Regions from separate parts of the Rhizobium sp. CCGE531 genome, predicted to be linked through region 1. Evidence: predicted binding sites of a transcription regulator. Region 1 holds the regulator's gene; each other region holds the start of a gene.
The links. Region 1 encodes PhoB, which activates phosphate uptake and scavenging genes when phosphate is short. Its sites were predicted from a motif close to TGTCATNNANCTGTCAT; they were not measured.
Positions count from the first base shown of each region.

Region 1 (6,106 bases):
CAGGCATGATGTTCGGCCATTACCAGATGGAGACGGACGACGGGGAGCTGTTCCATGTCAAGATCCCCGCCTTTTCGCTGGATACGCCGAACCTGCTGCGCACGCTGAATTAGAGCATTTCCGCTTTTCTTCGAATCGCGAAAACGCCCTATCTTCTTGTTTTGCTAAGCATTCCGGACGGAAAACCGCTGCGCGCTTTTCCTGGAAATACTCCAGAGCGACATCAGGCCGCTTCTATCTCGGACGCTTCGAAGCGATAGGTCGTCGAGCAGAATTCGCAGGTCACTGCGATTTCGCCATTGTCCTGGCTCGCCTCGATCTCCTCGTCCGTGAAGCCCTTCAACACACCCTTCAACTTGTCGCGAGAGCACGAACAGCGATCGAAAACCGCCTTCGGCTCATAGACGCGCACGCCGCGCTCGTGGAACAGGCGATAGAGAAGGCGCTCGGTACCAACAAGCGGATCCGTCAGCTCGTCGGCATCGATGGTTTCCACCAGGCTGCGCGCTTCCGCCCAGGCATCGTCCTCGGCATGATCGCGCATGCCGGTATCGCCGTCGCCGCCATGCAGGTCCGGCTGGCGCATGCGCTCAGGCGCTTCCGGCAGGAACTGCGCAATCAGGCCACCGGCCCGCCAGCGATGACGCGGCTTGCCATCCCCGTCGCGATCGAAGAGCTCGGCGGCACCCAGGCGCACGCGCGTCGGGATCTGCTCCGACTGGCGGAAGTAGGTGCCGGCAATCTCCTCGAGCGAAGCGCCGTCGAGCGCGACGATGCCCTGATAGGGCTGGCTGAAACGGCCCTGATCGATGGTGAAGGCAAGCACGCCCTTGCCGAGCAGCTGCTCCGGTTCGGTCCGGCCCTCGGCGACGGCCTTTGCCAGCGCCTCTTCATTGAAACGCGCATAGGCCCGAACATTTTCCGGCGTCGAGAAATCGGCGACCAGAAGATCGACGGGGCCGTCACCCTTGGTCTGCACGGTGAACTTGCCTTCGAATTTCAGCGACGTGCCGAGCAGAACCGTGAGAACGATAGACTCAGCCAAAAGGCGCGCTACCGGCGTCGGATAATCGTGCCGGGCCAGGATCGTGTCCAGAAGCGGACCAAGCTGCACGGCGCGGCCGCGCACATCGAGCCCCTCCACCTGGAAGGGGACGACGTGATCGTCACCGGCAAAATCGAATTGACCCAGCGAGGCGGCATTTTCAGCCATTGCTTTACTCCTACTGCGCCCGCGCCCTCAAGGCGCGGCTTCATATCCTCAGATCGCGCCCAGGCACCAAGCAAGAATCGACTTTTGCGCATGAAGGCGGTTTTCCGCCTCATCGAAAACAACGGATTGCGGACCATCGATCACTTCGTCCGTCACTTCCTCCCCGCGATGGGCGGGCAGGCAATGCATGAACAATGCGTCTTGGCCGGCCTGTGCCATCAAAGCCTTGTTGACCTGATAGGGCTGGAAGACGTTGTGACCGCGAGCCCGGTGTTCCTGATTCATGGAAACCCAGGTATCGGTTACCACGCAATCGGCGCCGGCGACCGCCCGGTCGGCATCATGCGAGAGCATGATTTCGGCGCCCTCGTTGCGGGCCCAGTTCAGATAGTGATCCTTCGGCTCGGAACCAAGGGGTACCGCCATGTTCATGCGATAGCCGAAACGAGCGGCGCCTTCGATCAGCGAATGCAGGACATTGTTGCCGTCGCCGGTCCAGGCGAGCGTCTTGCCCTTGATCGGGCCGCGATGCTCCTCGAAGGTCATGATATCGGCCATGATCTGGCAGGGATGCGTATCGTCGGTCAGCGCATTGATGACCGGAACGGTCGCATGTTGGGCGAGTTCCAGCAGGCGCGAATGATCGGTCGTGCGGATCATGATCGCGTCGACATAGCGCGACAGCACCTTCGCCGTGTCGCCGATCGTCTCGGCGCGGCCAAGCTGCATTTCGGTGCCGGAAAGGAACAGCGTCTCGCCGCCGAGCTGGCGCATGCCGACATCGAAGGAAACGCGGGTTCGGGTGGACGGCTTCTCGAAGATCATCGCCAGCATCTTGCCGGCCAGTGGCTTGTCGGCCGTGCCGGCCTTCTGCGCCTGCTTTCGCACGATCGCATCGTCGATGATATTGCGCAGCTCGGCAGCCGGAACGGCGGAGAGATCGAGAAAGTGTTTCGGAGAAGCCATGTCCTCACCTGTACTCCAGAAAAAACAATAACGCCCGCGTGGGGCACGCATAACCCCTTAAATCGCCATCGATTTAAGGGAAGGCTTATGCGATTTCTAGGTATTACCGCGTCCTTTGCGCGTCGCTTCGACGCGCGGCGCGGTAACCGCCCCGACTGCGGGCGTTGAGTTCAAGCCGATTTCTTGATGCGGGCAGAGCGCGCGCGTTCGGCGGCACGATCGAGACGTGCCAGACCTTCGCGCGCTTCGTCAGCGGTTACGACCAGCGGCGGCAGGAGGCGGATGACGTTATCGCCCGCCGGCACGCCCAGCAGGTGCTCGGCACGGATCGCCTGCAGCAGATCCGCCTGCGGTATTGCCGCCTTGATGCCGAGCATCAGGCCTTCGCCGCGAACATCCTCGATGATGTCGGGAAAACGGTCCTTCAGCGAGGCGAGGCCCTGGCGGAACACCAGAGCGATATCGCGCACATGCTGCAGGAAGCCATCAGCGAGCACGATGTCCAGCACAGCATTGCCGACTGCCATGGCAAGCGGATTGCCGCCATAGGTCGAGCCGTGCGTGCCTGCCTTCATGCCCGAGGCGGCCTCCGCCGTCGCAAGGCAGGCGCCCAGCGGGAAACCGCCGCCGATGCCCTTGGCAACCGCCATGATATCCGGCTTGATGCCGGCCCATTCATGGGCGAAGAGCTTGCCCGTGCGACCGACGCCGCACTGCACCTCGTCGAGAACCAGCAGCAGGCCATGCTCGTCGCAAATCTCGCGCAGGCCGCGCAGGAATTCGTTGGTCGCGGGACGAATGCCGCCCTCGCCCTGCACCGGCTCGATCAGGATCGCGGCCGTCGCATCGGTGATGGCGGCGCGAACGGCATCGAGATCGCCGAACGGCACCTGATCGAAACCCGGCGCCTTCGGGCCGAAGCCTTCGATGTATTTCTCCTGGCCGCCGGCGGCGATCGTCGCGATGGTGCGGCCGTGGAAGGCGCCTTCGAAGGTGATGATGTGGAACTTTTCGGGATGTCCCTTGGCGAATTGATAGCGCCGCGCCGTCTTGATGGCGCATTCCAGCGCCTCGGCGCCCGAATTGGTGAAGAACACCTTGTCGGCGAAGGTTACTTCCGTCAGCCGCTTCGACAGCTTTTCCTGGCCGGGTGCTTCATAGAGGTTGGACAGATGCCAGACCTTGTCGGCCTGCGCCTTCAATTCGGCGACCAGATGAGGATGGGCATGACCCAGCGAATTGACCGCAACGCCGGCTGCGAAATCGAGGTAGCGCTCGCCGTTTTCGGTAACCAGCCAGACGCCCTCGCCTCGCTCGAACCGCAGCGGAGCACGCAGATAGGTATCGTAAAGCGGCGCGGTCTCTGCCATGGCATATCTCCTCGATCACAACCCTAAGGACCAATCGCTTCCATACGATGAAACGGGTCCGAAAAAATCAAAAATGCCGCCTTGCGGCGGCCTGGGCACTATTGATGTTTTGCACCGCGATGTCAACAAAACTGGCGATTTAGCAGGTGCGAGAAAGCGCCCACGGCCAAAAGGGATGCGTTCGGCACTGCCTATTGCAGAAATGCCACGCCGGGGCAGCAAGTTGGGGAAAACCTCGAAATCGATTCCTCAAGATTCCCGCGACTCTTGTCACGGAGTCAGCCTCACACTAGGTTAAAAACCAATTGCTAGACTGCATGCGGCGGAACTAGTCACCACAATTTTAGAGCGTTTCGCGCCTCGATCCCATGCGAGGCAATGGTGAGGGATTCTGCCATCGGAAACGCGACAGCGGAGACAGGGCATGAATTGGACAGACGAACGCGTCGAAAAGCTGAAGAAGCTATGGTCCGAAGGATTGAGCGCCAGCCAGATCGCGGCGCAGCTTGGCGGCGTGAGCCGTAATGCCGTCATCGGCAAGGTGCACCGCCTGAACCTTCCCGGCCGAGCGAAGGCGGGTGGCACCGCGGCGGCTGCACGCACGCCAAAGCGCAGCAGTGCTGCGCCCCGCGCCCCGAATTACACGTCTCGCGTTGCAACCCGCACGGTTACCCGCCAGCAGGGCGCAACCATGCTCAAGGAAGAAATCGAGGTCGATGCCGTCAATGAAATCCAATATCGCCCGGCATCGAACGTCGTCGTTCCGATCTCCCGGCGTCTTGGCCTGACGGAGCTTACCGAGCGCACCTGCAAGTGGCCGGTGGGCGACCCGCTGAAGGACGATTTCCACTTCTGCGGCAACGAAAGCCCGGATGCGTCGCCCTATTGCGGCTATCATCAGCGCCTGGCCTATCAGCCGGTGCATGAACGACGTCGGCCGGCCCAGCCACGCGGCTGAGATCCCCATCGCGGAGATAAAAGAAACGGGCCCTTGAGGCCCGTTTTCTATTTCCGCCACTACTGCATAATTTTAAGGTGTTACAGCGACCTTAGCGCGTCTTGAAAGGCGCGCGGCGCTGTAATGTTGATGCCTGAGCGGGCTCTGCCGCTCAGGCTTCCATGGAGTAGCCCGCGCCGCGAACGGTGCGGATGACATCCTGCATATTGGAGAAATTGAGCGCCTTGCGCAGGCGTCCGACATGGACGTCGACAGTGCGTTCGTCGACATAGATATCGTGCCCCCATACGCCGTCCAGCAGCTGCGAGCGCGAGAAGACACGGCTCGGCGAGGACATCAGGAATTCCAGCAGGCGGAATTCCGTCGGCCCCAACCGCACTTCGCGGCTCTTGCGGTGGACGCGATGGGTTTCGCGGTCCAGCTCGATATCGCCGCAACGCAACACCGTGGAGAGAACCTCCGGACGGGCACGCCGCAGCATCGCCTTGACGCGGGCCATCAGCTCCGGCGTCGAGAACGGCTTGACAACGTAATCGTCCGCGCCGGTGGAAAGCCCGCGCACGCGCTCGCTTTCCTCGCCGCGGGCCGTCAGCATGATGATCGGCAGGCGCTCCGTCTCCGGCCGCATACGCAGCCGGCGGCAGAGCTCGATGCCGGACACGCCGGGGAGCATCCAGTCGAGGATCAGGAGATCGGGGATGCGCTCCTGAAGACGCAGCTCGGCCTCATCGCCTCTGAGGATGGTGTCGACCTCGAAGCCTTCGGCCTCGAGATTGTAGCGCAGCAGAACGCTCAGCGCTTCCTCGTCTTCTACAACAGCAACTCTCGGAACCATGCGCCTTTGGTCTCCTTTTTCGCTTCCAGATTATTCCGTCACCGCGCCGACGGTGTTGGCGGTATCATCCTTCGGGCGCTCGCCTTCGGGCTGGGCGCCGGTCGCCATGTAATAGATCGTCTCGGCGATGTTGGTGGCATGGTCGCCGATGCGCTCGATGTTCTTCGCGCAGAACAGAAGATGCGTGCAGGTGGTGATGTTACGCGGATCTTCCATCATGTAGGTCAGCATCTCGCGGAAGAGCGAGGTGTACATGGCGTCGATTTCCTCGTCGCGCTCACGGATCGATACGGCCTTGTCCGGCGAACGGGTGGCGTAGACGTCCAGAACTTCCTTGAGCTGGCTCAGCGCCAGTTCGGAGAGGTGCTCGATGCCGCGGGCGAGACGGCGCGGAACGCCGGTGCCCTGCACGGCGATGACGCGCTTTGCGGTGTTCTTGCCGAGATCGCCGACGCGCTCCAGGTCGGAAGCGATGCGGATCGAGCCCATGATCTCGCGCAAGTCTGCCGCCATCGGCTGCCGGCGTGCGATGGTGACGATCGCCTTGTCGCCGACTTCACGCTCGGCATGGTCGAGGATGACGTCGTCTGAGATGACCTTCTGCGCAAGACCGGTATCGCTTTGGACCAATGCGCGAACGCTGTCGCTGACCATCTGCTCGGCCAGGCCGCCCATCTCCGCAATGCGGCGCGTCAGGAACTTCAGGTCTTCGTCATAGGCAGAGAGAATGTGAGTGGAGACCATTTTTCTATCCTCAAGGTGAA
Region 1 is NZ_CP032684.1:663,804-669,909, reverse strand. Features, by position in the region: gene apaG (Co2+/Mg2+ efflux protein ApaG) at 1-113, shown strand, start outside; gene CCGE531_RS03340 (Hsp33 family molecular chaperone) at 224-1,213, opposite strand; gene argF (ornithine carbamoyltransferase) at 1,262-2,179, opposite strand; gene CCGE531_RS03330 (aspartate aminotransferase family protein) at 2,350-3,549, opposite strand; gene CCGE531_RS03320 (GcrA family cell cycle regulator) at 3,974-4,507, shown strand; gene phoB (phosphate regulon transcriptional regulator PhoB) at 4,659-5,342, opposite strand; gene phoU (phosphate signaling complex protein PhoU) at 5,373-6,086, opposite strand.

Region 2 (6,106 bases), 1.3 Mb from region 1:
CGTCGGCTCCAATTCTTCGCTGGTGGCGCCCATCCGCATCGGCGATGGTGCTTACATCGCCTCCGGCAGCGTCATCACCAACGACGTTCCCGCCGATGCGCTGGCCTTCGGGCGCGCGCGCCAGGAGGTGAAGCCGGAACGCGCCAAGGTCGTTCGCGAACGAGCCCTTGCTATCAAGGCAGCCAAGAAGGGCGGCCATTAAACCCTTGGGCGACCCCCGTAACGGTCCGAAATCGAAAGTGACCGTTACGGCAATTGAGAAAATTGCAGGAATGATTAGGACTTGCCCTCATATCTGAGGCCAGACGGAGAGTTGTATGTGCGGCATTGTTGGGATCGTCGGAACGAAGCCCGTGGCGGAGCGCTTGGTGGATGCATTGCGGCGCCTCGAATACCGCGGCTATGATTCGGCGGGTGTCGCCACCATCCATGACGGCGTGATGGATCGCCGCCGCGCGGAAGGAAAGCTTTTCAACCTGGAGAAGCGGCTGGAGACGGAACCTCTGCCCGGCACGACGGGCATTGCCCACACTCGCTGGGCAACGCACGGCGTTCCGAACGAGACCAATGCCCACCCGCATTTCGTCGAGGGTGTTGCCGTCGTCCATAACGGCATCATCGAAAACTTCTCCGAATTGCGCGAGGAACTGAAGGCCGAAGGCAAGGTATTTGCTTCGCAGACGGATACGGAAGTCGTTGCGCATCTGCTTGCAAACCATATTCGCGAAGGTCTCGAGCCCCGCGCCGCAATGCTGAAGATGCTGAACCGCGTGACCGGCGCCTATGCATTGGCCGTGATGTTTGAGAATGATCCTGACACGCTGATGGCGGCGCGTTCCGGCCCGCCGCTTGCCGTGGGTTACGGCAAGGGCGAAATGTTCCTCGGTTCGGATGCCATCGCCCTTGCGCCCTTCACCAACGAGATCACCTATCTCGTCGACGGCGACTGCGCGATCGTCACCCATGCCGGCGCGACCATTCTCGATTTCAACGGCAATGAAGTGACCAGGCCACGGCAGATTTCGCAGGCAACCGCCTATGTCGTCGACAAGGGCAATCATCGCCACTTCATGGAGAAGGAAATCTACGAGCAGCCGGAGGTCATCTCGCACGCGCTCAGCCAATATGTCGATTTCGCCAGCCATCGGGTACACCCAAGCGCATCGGCGATCGATTTCGAGAATGTCTCGGGCCTTGCGATATCAGCTTGCGGCACGGCTTATCTTGCCGGCTTGATCGGAAAATACTGGTTCGAGCGCTACGCGCGCCTCCCGGTCGAAATCGACGTCGCCTCCGAGTTCCGCTACCGCGAGATGCCCCTGTTGCCTTCGCAGGCGGCGCTGTTCATTTCCCAGTCCGGCGAGACGGCCGATACGCTGGCCTCGCTGCGCTACTGCCGGGATCATGGTCTCAAAATCGGTGCGGTCGTCAACGTCAAGGAATCGACCATCGCGCGCGAAGCCGATGCCGTGTTTCCGATCATGGCCGGTCCAGAGATCGGCGTTGCCTCGACGAAGGCCTTCACTTGCCAGCTTGCCGTTCTCGCTTCGCTGGCGATCGGAGCGGGCGTCGCCCGTGGTACCGTCAGCGCCAAGGATGAGGAAGAGATGGTGCGCCATCTCGTCGAGATGCCACGCATCATGGCCAACGTCCTGAATGTCATCCAGCCGCAGATGGAAAGCCTGGCGCGCGAGATCTCGAAGTTCAAGGATGTACTCTATCTCGGTCGCGGCACCAGCTTCCCGCTCGCCATGGAAGGCGCGCTGAAGCTGAAGGAAATCTCCTACATCCACGCCGAGGGTTATGCGGCCGGCGAGCTGAAACACGGCCCGATCGCCCTGATCGACGAGAACATGCCGGTCATCGTCATCGCCCCGCATGACCGCTTCTTCGACAAGACCGTTTCCAACATGCAGGAAGTGGCGGCGCGTGGCGGCCGAATCATCTTCATCACGGATGAAGCGGGAGCAGCCGCCTCGACATTGCCGACGATGGCGACGATTACCTTGCCGGTCGTCGACGAGATCATCGCGCCGATCATCTTCTCGCTGCCGATTCAGCTGCTTGCCTATCATACAGCTGTCTTCATGGGTACGGACGTCGATCAGCCGCGCAATCTCGCCAAATCGGTGACGGTGGAATAGGCTTCTCCGCAGGCCTCCTTTCGCAGTCACGTCGTCGTGAGCAGGGCGCCTGTTCGGCATGGCGGCGTGACTGGCTGGTTGAATGCCGCCCCAATTTCTGGCAGTCTTTCCGAAGGCGACGGTGGGGAGGATTTACCGGTCAGCGGTAGGCGACCGAACGGAGTTTTCGAGCGGCGAATGACTGAAAAGCTCATCAAAATGTCCCTGACCACGCGGATCAGAAACAATTTCCTGGCCGGTTTGATTATCTGCGCTCCGATTGCCATCACGCTCTGGCTGACCTGGTCCGTCGTGCATTGGGCCGATAGCTGGGTCCGCCCCTATATTCCCGCGCGCTACGACCCTGAGAGCTATCTCAATTTTGCCGTTCCCGGCACCGGCCTGCTGATCGCGATGATCTTCATCACGATCGTCGGTTTTCTCGCCAAGAACCTGATCGGCCAGAGCATCGTCCGCCTCGGCGAGTCGATCGTCAATCGCGTTCCGCTGGTGCGGACCATCTACAAGAGCGTCAAGCAGATCTTCGAGACCGTCCTGAAGGAGCAGGGCACGTCGTTCAAGAAGGTGGGTCTCATCGAATATCCGAGCCCCGGCCTCTGGTCCATGGTGTTCGTATCGACGGATGCCAAGGGCGAGATCGCCTCGAAATTCAACGCCATGGGCCAGGACATGGTCGCGGTCTTCCTGCCGCCGACACCCGTGCCCACGGCCGGCTTTCTAGTCTTCGTTCCGCGCGAAAAGATCACGATGCTCGACATGAGTCCTGAGGATGGCGCCAAGCTTCTGATTTCCGGTGGCCTGGTTTCGCCCGAATACAAGGAAGAGCTGGTCGCGGCGAAGGGACCGCCCAGGCCTGTTCCGATAAAGTCCCTGACTTAAAGCGCATCGCGGCTCCAAGATTCGCTCCAAGCGCTTTAGGCTCTTGATTTTGCGCATGTCGTTATCGCAAAACCGCTGCATATTGTCGCGCGACATGCTTTAGAAACACACCCGTTCCTGTCACTCTGGTCGCCTGACTTCGCGTATCGCGCGAACTGTCATGTCCCTATCATATTGACGCCTTAGATCGTCGTTGGGGACAGGCAATCGAATGTATCTCATCATCGAATGTCCGGAGCGTCGGCGCCGGGCTGTTGTTCTTCGATGCGGTTCGAAAGCGGACCGGAGATGGATGCCATTGTCTCCATACGGATTTTCATCGGAGGATATTGTCTTGAGATATATGCGTTCGAAGAGCTTGCCGCTGCTGTCGGCCGTGCTTGCCACATTTGTTTTCTCCGCGCCGGTCGCGGCGCTCGCGGATAGCTCCGTCGCGGTCCAAGGCGTGACGATCGTCAACAAGGGACGCGTCGCGGTCGGCCGCATCCCGGCCAACCTGCGTGACAAGTTCGGCGAGACCTTCGGTTCCGGTTCGGGCATGTCGATCGATGCCAAGAGCTGGGTTCGCAATGCCGACGGTACCTACAAGGGTTCGCTGTGGCTGCTGCCGGACCGCGGCTACAATGCCGTCGGTACGACCGACTATCGTCCGCGCCTGAACACTATCGACGTCACTCTGAGCCCGGTCGCGCCCGGTGCGACGCCGCGGGCCGGCAAGGAGCAGGCAGGCGTCGATGCCAAGCTTGCCGACACCCTGCTTCTGAAGGACGACAAGGGCGCCGACACGACCGGCCTCGACCCGGCCAATGGCAGTCGCCATCCGGAAGGTAGCATGCCGCTGTTGCCCCAGGCGCCGAACGGCAAGGTCTCGCTCGACACCGAAGCCATCGCGCGTCTGCCTGATGGCACGATGTTCATCAGCGACGAGTACGGTCCTTACATCTACCGCTTCGCCGCCGATGGCCGCATGATGTCCGCCACTCCTCCGCCGGCTGCGCTGCTGCCGATGCGCAACGGCGCCGTCAACTTCGCCTCCAACAACCCCGGTCCCGGCGAATCCGCTCCGGATCCGAAGGATCCGACCAGCGGCCGCCAGAACAACCAGGGCCTGGAAGGGATGTCGCTGACGCCGGACGGCAAGTTCCTGATTGCCGTGCTGCAGTCCGCGACTCGCCAGGATGGCGGCGATTCCAGCTCCACACGACAGAACACCCGCGCGCTGGTCTATGATGCCGCCGATCCGGCAAATCTGAAGCTGGTTCACGAATATGTCGTGCCGCTGCCGGTCTTCACCGATGCCAAGGGCAAGACGGCGGTCGCCGCCCAGAGCGAAATCGTTGCACTCTCGCCGCAGACATTCCTGATGCTGGCGCGTGACAGCAACAACGGTTATGGCGTGAAAGGCGATAAGTCGCTCTTCCGCAGCATCGTCGCTGTCGATGTCTCCACCGCCACCGATATTGCCGGCAAGTTCGATGCCGACAAGCCGGTCGCGCCCAAGGGCGTTCTCGAAGCCTCGGTGAAGCCGGCTGCAGTCAGCCAGTTCATCGACATCAACGACAGCGCCGATCTCGCCCGCTTCGGCCTTCACAACGGCGCGCCGAGCGACCGCAACAACCTCTCGGAAAAGTGGGAGGCGATGTCGCTCTTGAGCGTCATGGATCCGAAGCAGCCGGATGATTACTTCCTGTTCGTCGCCAACGACAACGACTTCCTGACCCAGGACGGCTATCAGGTCGGCGCAGCCTACAAGGGTGACGGCGGAGGCGATGTCGACACCATGTTCCAGGTGTTCCAGGTCACCATTCCCGGCCTTTCTGCCAAGTAATGCTCTTAAACAGGGACGGACGCGGTAAACGCGTCCGTCCGCTCATCCCGCCCGCAGGAACCGGATCGCCTCGTCACGGCGGAAGAGATAGAGCAGGGTGCGAACCGCCATGCCACGCTCGCCCGTCAGCTCCGGGTCGCGCTCGATGAGATAGGCGGCATCTTTCCGGGCGATTTCCAGAAGATCGGCATGGGCCTCAAGGCTGGCAATGCGGAAGCCGGGCGTGCCGGACTGGCGCGTACCGAGCAACTCGCCTTCGCCACGCAGCTTCAGATCTTCCTCGGCAATCCGGAAGCCGTCTTCGGTATCGCGCATGATCGACAGCCGGGCATGGCCGGTTTCCCCGAGCGGCCCCTTGTAGAGCAGGATACAGGTCGAGGCCTCGTCGCCGCGTCCGACCCGCCCGCGCAGCTGATGCAGCTGCGCCAGGCCGAAACGCTCCGCATGTTCGATGACCATGATCGTCGCATCGGGCACGTCGACACCCACTTCGACGACCGTCGTTGCCACAAGCAGGCGGATCTCGCCATTCTTGAAGGCCATCATGACGGCATCTTTTTCCGGGCCGCTCATCCGGCCATGGATGAGGCCGACGCCCGGGCCGAGCGCCTTGGTCAAGGTGTCATGGCGCTCCTCGACCGACATTAAATCGGATTCTTCGGATTCCTCCACAAGTGGGCATATCCAATAGGCTTTTTTGCCTTCCGTTAGCGCGCTTTTCAATCGCGCGACAATATCGCCGGTTCGCTCGTTCGGGATGGTGATCGTCTGGATCGGCTTGCGTCCCGCCGGCTTCTCGGTGAGCTTGGAAACATCCATATCGCCGAAGGCGGCGAGTACCAGGGTTCGCGGGATGGGCGTCGCAGTCATGACGAGCATATGCGGCGAGATGCCTTTTGCGGTCAGGCGCAGGCGCTGGTGAACGCCGAAGCGATGCTGCTCGTCGACGACAGCCAGCATGAGATTGGCATAGGCGACGCTATCCTGGAAGAGAGCGTGGGTGCCGATGATGATCTGCGCCTCACCGGAGGCAATGCGCTCTAGGATCGCATCCCGCTCGCGCCCCTTCGTGCGGCCCGTGAGGACTTCGACGGAAAGGTTTGCACTTGCTGCAAATTTTGAAATCGTTGCATGATGTTGCCGGGCGAGAATTTCGGTCGGTGCCATCAACACGGCCTGGCCACCGCTTTCGATCACGGCAGCGATCGCCATCAACGCCACCAGCGTCTTGCCCGCACCGACATCGCCCTGCAGC
Region 2 is NZ_CP032684.1:1,988,165-1,994,270, forward strand. Features, by position in the region: gene glmU (bifunctional UDP-N-acetylglucosamine diphosphorylase/glucosamine-1-phosphate N-acetyltransferase GlmU) at 1-202, shown strand, start outside; gene glmS (glutamine--fructose-6-phosphate transaminase (isomerizing)) at 318-2,144, shown strand; gene CCGE531_RS09685 (DUF502 domain-containing protein) at 2,322-3,023, shown strand; gene CCGE531_RS09690 (esterase-like activity of phytase family protein) at 3,358-4,851, shown strand; gene recG (ATP-dependent DNA helicase RecG) at 4,894-6,106, opposite strand, start outside.
Region 2: a site for PhoB is predicted at 3,180-3,196, ahead of CCGE531_RS09690 (esterase-like activity of phytase family protein). Genes of this name have one in related genera too.

Region 3 (6,106 bases), on a different replicon from region 1:
GTTGAAGCGCGAATAGACGAGTCCGACGCCTCTGCCTGCCGGCGGCTCGTTGCGGTCGGATAGGTAGTTGAAGAAATCGCGCCCGTCCTCGGCCGATTTGAAGACGAAGGTGGAGGTCAGGAAAACGGGCGGCTTGACCGCGCCCTCGGACAGCTCCGGGTCGTAGCCGTAATTCAGCATCTGGGTTTCGGGATGCAGGGCGTGGTTGCCGATATGCGTTTTCGAGGGATGCGGCGCAGTCATGACGGTCTCCTCGGCCGATGATGTGAATTTTAGACTCACATTATACATCACTTAAGATGTCGGCTCGCTATTCGCCATTGCCTGCGATGCGGTTTCGATATTGGGGCTGATATAGGCTGGAACTATCCAATCCGCGCATCACTATCCGAAATACGACAGAAAGGGCGCTATATCGGTTAGTACCGCTCGTCTTGACACAGTCCCATCCCAGTTTTCGGAAGCTCACGAGTTCGCGGCGCGCGGTTCGTGCAGAAACGGTGCATTTTTCGACCGGCTGATCACTATCGATGAGGGCGTCCGATCGCGAAATGCACGAAGAAAACTAGTGAGGTCCACATTTGAAATCGGGCGTTCGAAAATTTGTATTTCGCGATCTTCAGAAAATCGATGGTTATATCGACCCGCCGGATGCGCTTGTCTTCCTGTCGTTGATCGAAAAGCAAAGGCAGGAGAAACTATATGGCGGTCTCGCCGAAATCGGGGTCTATTACGGGCGGTCCTATTTTTTGCTGCGCAAGATCAGCGCACCCGATGACAATGTACTTGCGATCGACCTCTTCGACATAGAAGCGGATGGTGCGCAATATCAACGCTTCCTCGACAATGGAAGATCACTAGGCATTCCTGTCGATGAAGAACTCGTCATAACCGGCGACAGCACCAGGCTCGATCCGCAGGCCGTCATCGACAAGGTTGGGCAGGTTCGTTTTTTCAGCGTCGATGGAGGACATTTGCTTCGCCACATCGTTGCCGACAGCCGGTTGGCGAAGAGCGTGCTGGCCGATCATGGCATCATCGCTTTCGATGATACGTTCAATCCCGCTTGGCCGGAGGTGACGATCGGCGTCTCGGATTTTCTACGCAGGAACAGCGATACCTTTGCTGCCTTTTGCATGACGAAGTACAAGACCTATGTCTGCCGGCGGGATTTTCATGAAGTCTATCGAGCCGCACTTAGCGCGGCGCGGCATCTCATGCCTTTCGAGCATGCCGAGATGGATTTTCTCGGCTCGAAAGTCCTCAGGCTGCACAATCCCATCAACCGAAGAGTTGCCTATGAGCTCCTGCGGCGGCTGGGCTTGGGCGCCATATCCGAATGGGCCTACCGCCCGGTCCGACCTTGAGCCGGCCTTGCTTGCCGGTGGCGGAGTTAGGAGTTGAGGGGCCTGCCGGAGACGGACCCCTCATCGTTCCCAGTCAGTAGACTTCGGGCACGTACATTTCCGGCGGAACCGGTGTGCGATGATAATCTATATTCCGCAGGCGCTCGGGCAGGACGATTTCCGGCTTCGGCACGTTTTCGTAGGGAATCTGTTTCAGGAGATGCGCGATACAGTTGAGACGCGCCCTCTTCTTGTCGACGGCCTGGACGACCCACCACGGCGCTTCCGGAATATGCGTGCGATCAAGCATTTCTTCCTTTGCCTTGGTGTATTCTTCCCAGTGCACGCGGCTCTGTAGATCCATCGGCGAAAGCTTCCACTGCTTCAGCGGATCCTGGATGCGCATGTTGAACCGGAATTCCTGCTCCTCGTCGGTGATCGAGAACCAGTATTTCAGGAGAATGATGCCGGAGCGAACCAGCATGCGCTCGAAATCCGGCACGGAACGGAAGAATTCTTCCAGCTCGTCGGGCGAGCAGAAGCCCATGACGCGCTCGACGCCGGCGCGATTGTACCAGCTGCGGTCGAACAGCACCATTTCGCCTGCTGTCGGCAGGTGGGCGGTGTAGCGCTGGAAATACCACTGATGCTGCTCGCGCTCGGTCGGAGCCGGCAATGCGACGACGCGGCAGACGCGCGGATTGAGGCGCTGCGTGACGCGCTTGATGGCGCCGCCCTTGCCGGCGGAATCGCGGCCCTCGAACAGTACGACGACCTTGAGCTTCTTGTACTGCACCCAGTCCTGCAGGCGCACCAGCTCGTGCTGAAGGCGGAAGAGTTCGCGGAAATAGACGCGGCGGTCGAGCGCCGTTTCGCCTTCGCCGATAAGGCCCTCTGCGACCAATTCGTCCATCCGGTCCTCTTCGAGCTGCATCTCCAGCTCTTCGTCAAAGCTATCGACGATCTCATCCTTGATGCGGCTGAGCGGATCCTGTGTTTCATCGGTCATTATGCGCCTCCTGCTCTGTTTTCATGTGACTGCAGCAGCCTTCGGCTGCAGGAAGCCGGCCCGTTCTTCGAACATGTGCCGGCTATGATCTTGCTATTATTCGGCAGTCCAGCCGCCGTCGACGGAAAGCGTCGTGCCGGTAATCTGCTTGGCAGCGTCGCTGCACAGGAAGACCGCGATGGCCGCGACCTCGTCGACGGTCACGAATTCCTTTGTCGGCTGGGCAGCGAGCAGCACATCGTGCTTGACCTGCTCTTCCGTCATGTTGCGCGCCTTCATCGTCTCGGGGATCTGCTTCTCGACGAGCGGTGTCCAGACATAGCCGGGCGCGATGGAGTTGACGGTGACGCCGTTCTGAGCGGCTTCGAGCGCGATGGTCTTGGTGAGGCCGGTAATGCCGTGCTTGGCCGAGACATAGGCCGACTTGAAGGGCGAGGCGACCAGCGCATGCGCCGAGGAGGTGTTGATGATGCGGCCCCATTTGCGGGCCTTCATGCCGGGGATGGCGGCCTTGATGGCGTAGAAGGCGGCAAGGAGGTTGATGCGGATGATCGCTTCCCACTTGTCGTCGGGAAATTCCTCGATCGGGGCCACGAACTGGATGCCGGCATTGTTGACGAGGACATCGAGGCTGCCGAAGGCTTCCTCGGCTTCACGCACCATGGCGGTGACCTCTTCGCCATTCATCATATTGGCGCCGGAGTAGCGGCACTTCACGCCGAAATCGGCTTCGATGGCAGCCCGTTCCTTTTCGATCGCATCGGCATCGCCGAGGCCGTTGATCGTCACATTCGCGCCTTCGGCGGCAAAGGCGCGCGCGATCGCAAGGCCGATACCGCTCGTCGAACCGGTGACCAGCGCATTCTTCGAAATCAACGAACCCATAAGGCTACTCCCGCAATCGCGATGACATGGTTGGGTAAAGGGAAATGCTCAAGATAAGCGCACACTGCCAGCCGGATATGTCGCTTTGATAACAGTGGCAGGTTCGCTCCCGCGCAACCATTTGGCAGCTGACACTTCACTGTCATGCAACCGTGCAAGTTTCCGCTCCGGTGCCCGGCGATTTCCTCCAACGACGGAAAATACGATGAAGGTCGAAGACATTCTCAAGCATGCCTATGCGATGCCGCTGACCAATCCTTCCTATCCCCCAGGACCCTACCGGTTCTTCAATCGCGAATATATCATCATCACCTACCGCACCACGCGCGAAGCGCTTGAGGCTGTCGTGCCGGAGCCGCTCGAGATCGACGAGCCGCTGGTGAAATACGAGTTCATCCGCATGCCCGACTCCACCGGTTTCGGCGACTATACCGAGACGGGACAGGTCATTCCCGTGCGATATCGCGGGCAACGGGGCGGTTATGTCCACTCCATGTATCTGGACGACGATGCGCCGATCACCGGCGGCCGCGAGATCTGGGGCTTTCCCAAGAAGCTGGCCAATCCGAAGATCGTCAACGAAGGCGAGGTCATCGTCGGCACGCTGCATTACGGCAGCGTCCTCTGCGCCACCGGAACGATGGGTTACAAGCATAAGCCGGTCGATCAGGGACCGCTTCTGGCCGCTCTGTCCGAGCCCAACTTCCTGATCAAGATCGTGCCGCATGTCGACGCCAGTCCACGCATTTGCGAGCTCGTGCGCTATTATCTGACCGATATTACCATTAAGGAAGCCTGGACTTCGCCCGCCGCCCTCGATCTCAGGCCGCATGTCATGGCCGATGTCGCGCGGCTGCCGGTTCTCGAAGTGGTTTCGGCCGTTCATTTCACCGCCGATCTGACGCTCGGGCTGGGCGAGGTCGTTCACGACTATCTCGCCGAGCGCAGGTAATCGAAAGCCTTATTGTTAGACCATAGTGGAGACGGACCGTGCTCGAACGAAACACCAAGGCGGCAGCGCCGACCATCCCGGAAATCGCCGCGCAATATGATCGCGTTGCCCTGGTCTTCCAGGGCGGCGGCGCGCTCGGCGCCTATCAGGCCGGCGTTTATCAGGCGCTTGCCGAAGCAGGATGCGAGCCCACCTGGCTTTCGGGTGTCTCGATCGGCGCGGTCAACGCGGCGATCATCGCCGGCAATGAGCCGAGCCGGCGCCTGCAGCGCCTCGAACAGTTCTGGCAGATCATCTCCGGCCGCAAGATCTGGGCCTATACGCCGGAAGGCGATTTCTTCCGCGATATCCGCAATCGCACCAGCTCGTGGATGACGATGACCATGGGTCAGCCCGGCTTTTTCAAGCCGCGCTTCCCCAATCCCTGGCTGGAATTGCCGGGAGCCGAAGGTGCGACCAGCTTCTACGATTCAGCGGAGCTGAAGAAGACGTTGGAGATGCTGATCGATTTCGACCTGCTGAACGATGGCAAGAAGCGCTTCAGCGTCGGCGCGGTGAATGTCCGCACCGGCAATTTCGTTTATTTCGATACCGACAATCTTCGCATCGGCCCCGAGCACATCATGGCGAGCGGCGCCCTGCCGCCCGCCTTGCCGTCGGTCCGCATCGAAGGCGAGTATTATTGGGACGGCGGCATCGTCTCCAACACGCCGCTGCAATATCTGCTCGATCAGGAGGAAGACCGGAGCTCGCTCGTGTTCCAGGTGGATCTGTTCAGCGCCCGCGGCGTGCTTCCGCGTAGCATGCCGGACGTGCTGTCGCGTCACAAGGACATCATGTATTCCAGCCGCACGCGGCAGAACACCGACAATTTCAAGCGCATTCACGGGCTGAAGATGAAGCTCCTGGGTGCATTGAAGCGCGTTCCGAAGGATCAGTTGACCCGGGAGGAGGAAGAGCTGATTGCCGATTATTCCGATGCCGGCGTCGTCAACATCGTGCATCTGATCTACCAGCACAAGAACTACGAAGGCCACGCCAAGGACTATGAGTTCTCTGGCACCTCGATGCGCGAGCATTGGGATATGGGACTGGAGGATACCAAGCGCACGCTGCGCCATAGCGAATGGCTGCTGCCGCCCTTCACCGACGATGCCGTCGCCATCCATGATTTGCACCGGGAAGATCCGGTCTGAGCCGAGGTTTCGAGCGAATAGATAGTGCGGGCGACCGCGCCGGCTTTTGAAAGGGCCGGCGCGGTCGCCCGATATTAGCTTTGCTTGAGGCGATGCCGATGGGCAGCCTGCTTGGCACGGTTGCCGCACATGGCCATGCTGCACCAGCGTCTGCGGTGGCCGCGCGTGTGGTCGACGAACATCAGCGTGCATGCGTGGCCTTCACAGGCCTTCACGTTTGAGAAATCTTCCGTGCAGACAAAGCGGGCAAGCGCCTCGCCGATCGGTAGCAGAAGCGCATCCGGCGAGCGCCATTTTCGCGCCGGTTGAAAGTCGAGGCCGGCACCCGCCTCTTTCGCCACGATACGCCCAAAGCCCTCGTCGCGTTCCAGCAGGCGATTCAGAGGTTCCAACTCTCCCAGCATGCTCGAGCCCAGCGGCCTGCCCTTGTGCGTGTGTACGAAAGCTCTGAACCACTCGCGCAAGGCTCGCGCCTGATCGGCAACCTTGTCGAGTTCGCTAGGCAGCGCCTGTTTGCGCATGGCTGCGAGCGTCTCTGGCGCTACCAGCCCAGCCTGTTCCAGCCAGCGAAGAAAACCTTCACCATCCTCGAGCCAGTCAATTGGCACATCGAACGGCGTCGCCACCGAATTCAGGAAATCCAGCCCCAGCGTATCGCCGACAAAAATGGCGGGGGAGTGGTTGTCCATCTCAACTCCTAGTTTGGGCCGACGGGATG
Region 3 is NZ_CP032685.1:1,409,171-1,415,276, reverse strand. Features, by position in the region: gene CCGE531_RS26055 (cystathionine gamma-synthase family protein) at 1-243, opposite strand, end outside; gene CCGE531_RS26050 (class I SAM-dependent methyltransferase) at 582-1,367, shown strand; gene ppk2 (polyphosphate kinase 2) at 1,441-2,355, opposite strand; gene CCGE531_RS26040 (3-hydroxybutyrate dehydrogenase) at 2,452-3,240, opposite strand; gene CCGE531_RS26035 (acetoacetate decarboxylase) at 3,446-4,192, shown strand; gene CCGE531_RS26030 (patatin-like phospholipase family protein) at 4,231-5,388, shown strand; gene CCGE531_RS26025 (ABATE domain-containing protein) at 5,463-6,077, opposite strand.
Region 3: a site for PhoB is predicted at 3,370-3,386, ahead of CCGE531_RS26035 (acetoacetate decarboxylase). Genes of this name have one in related genera too.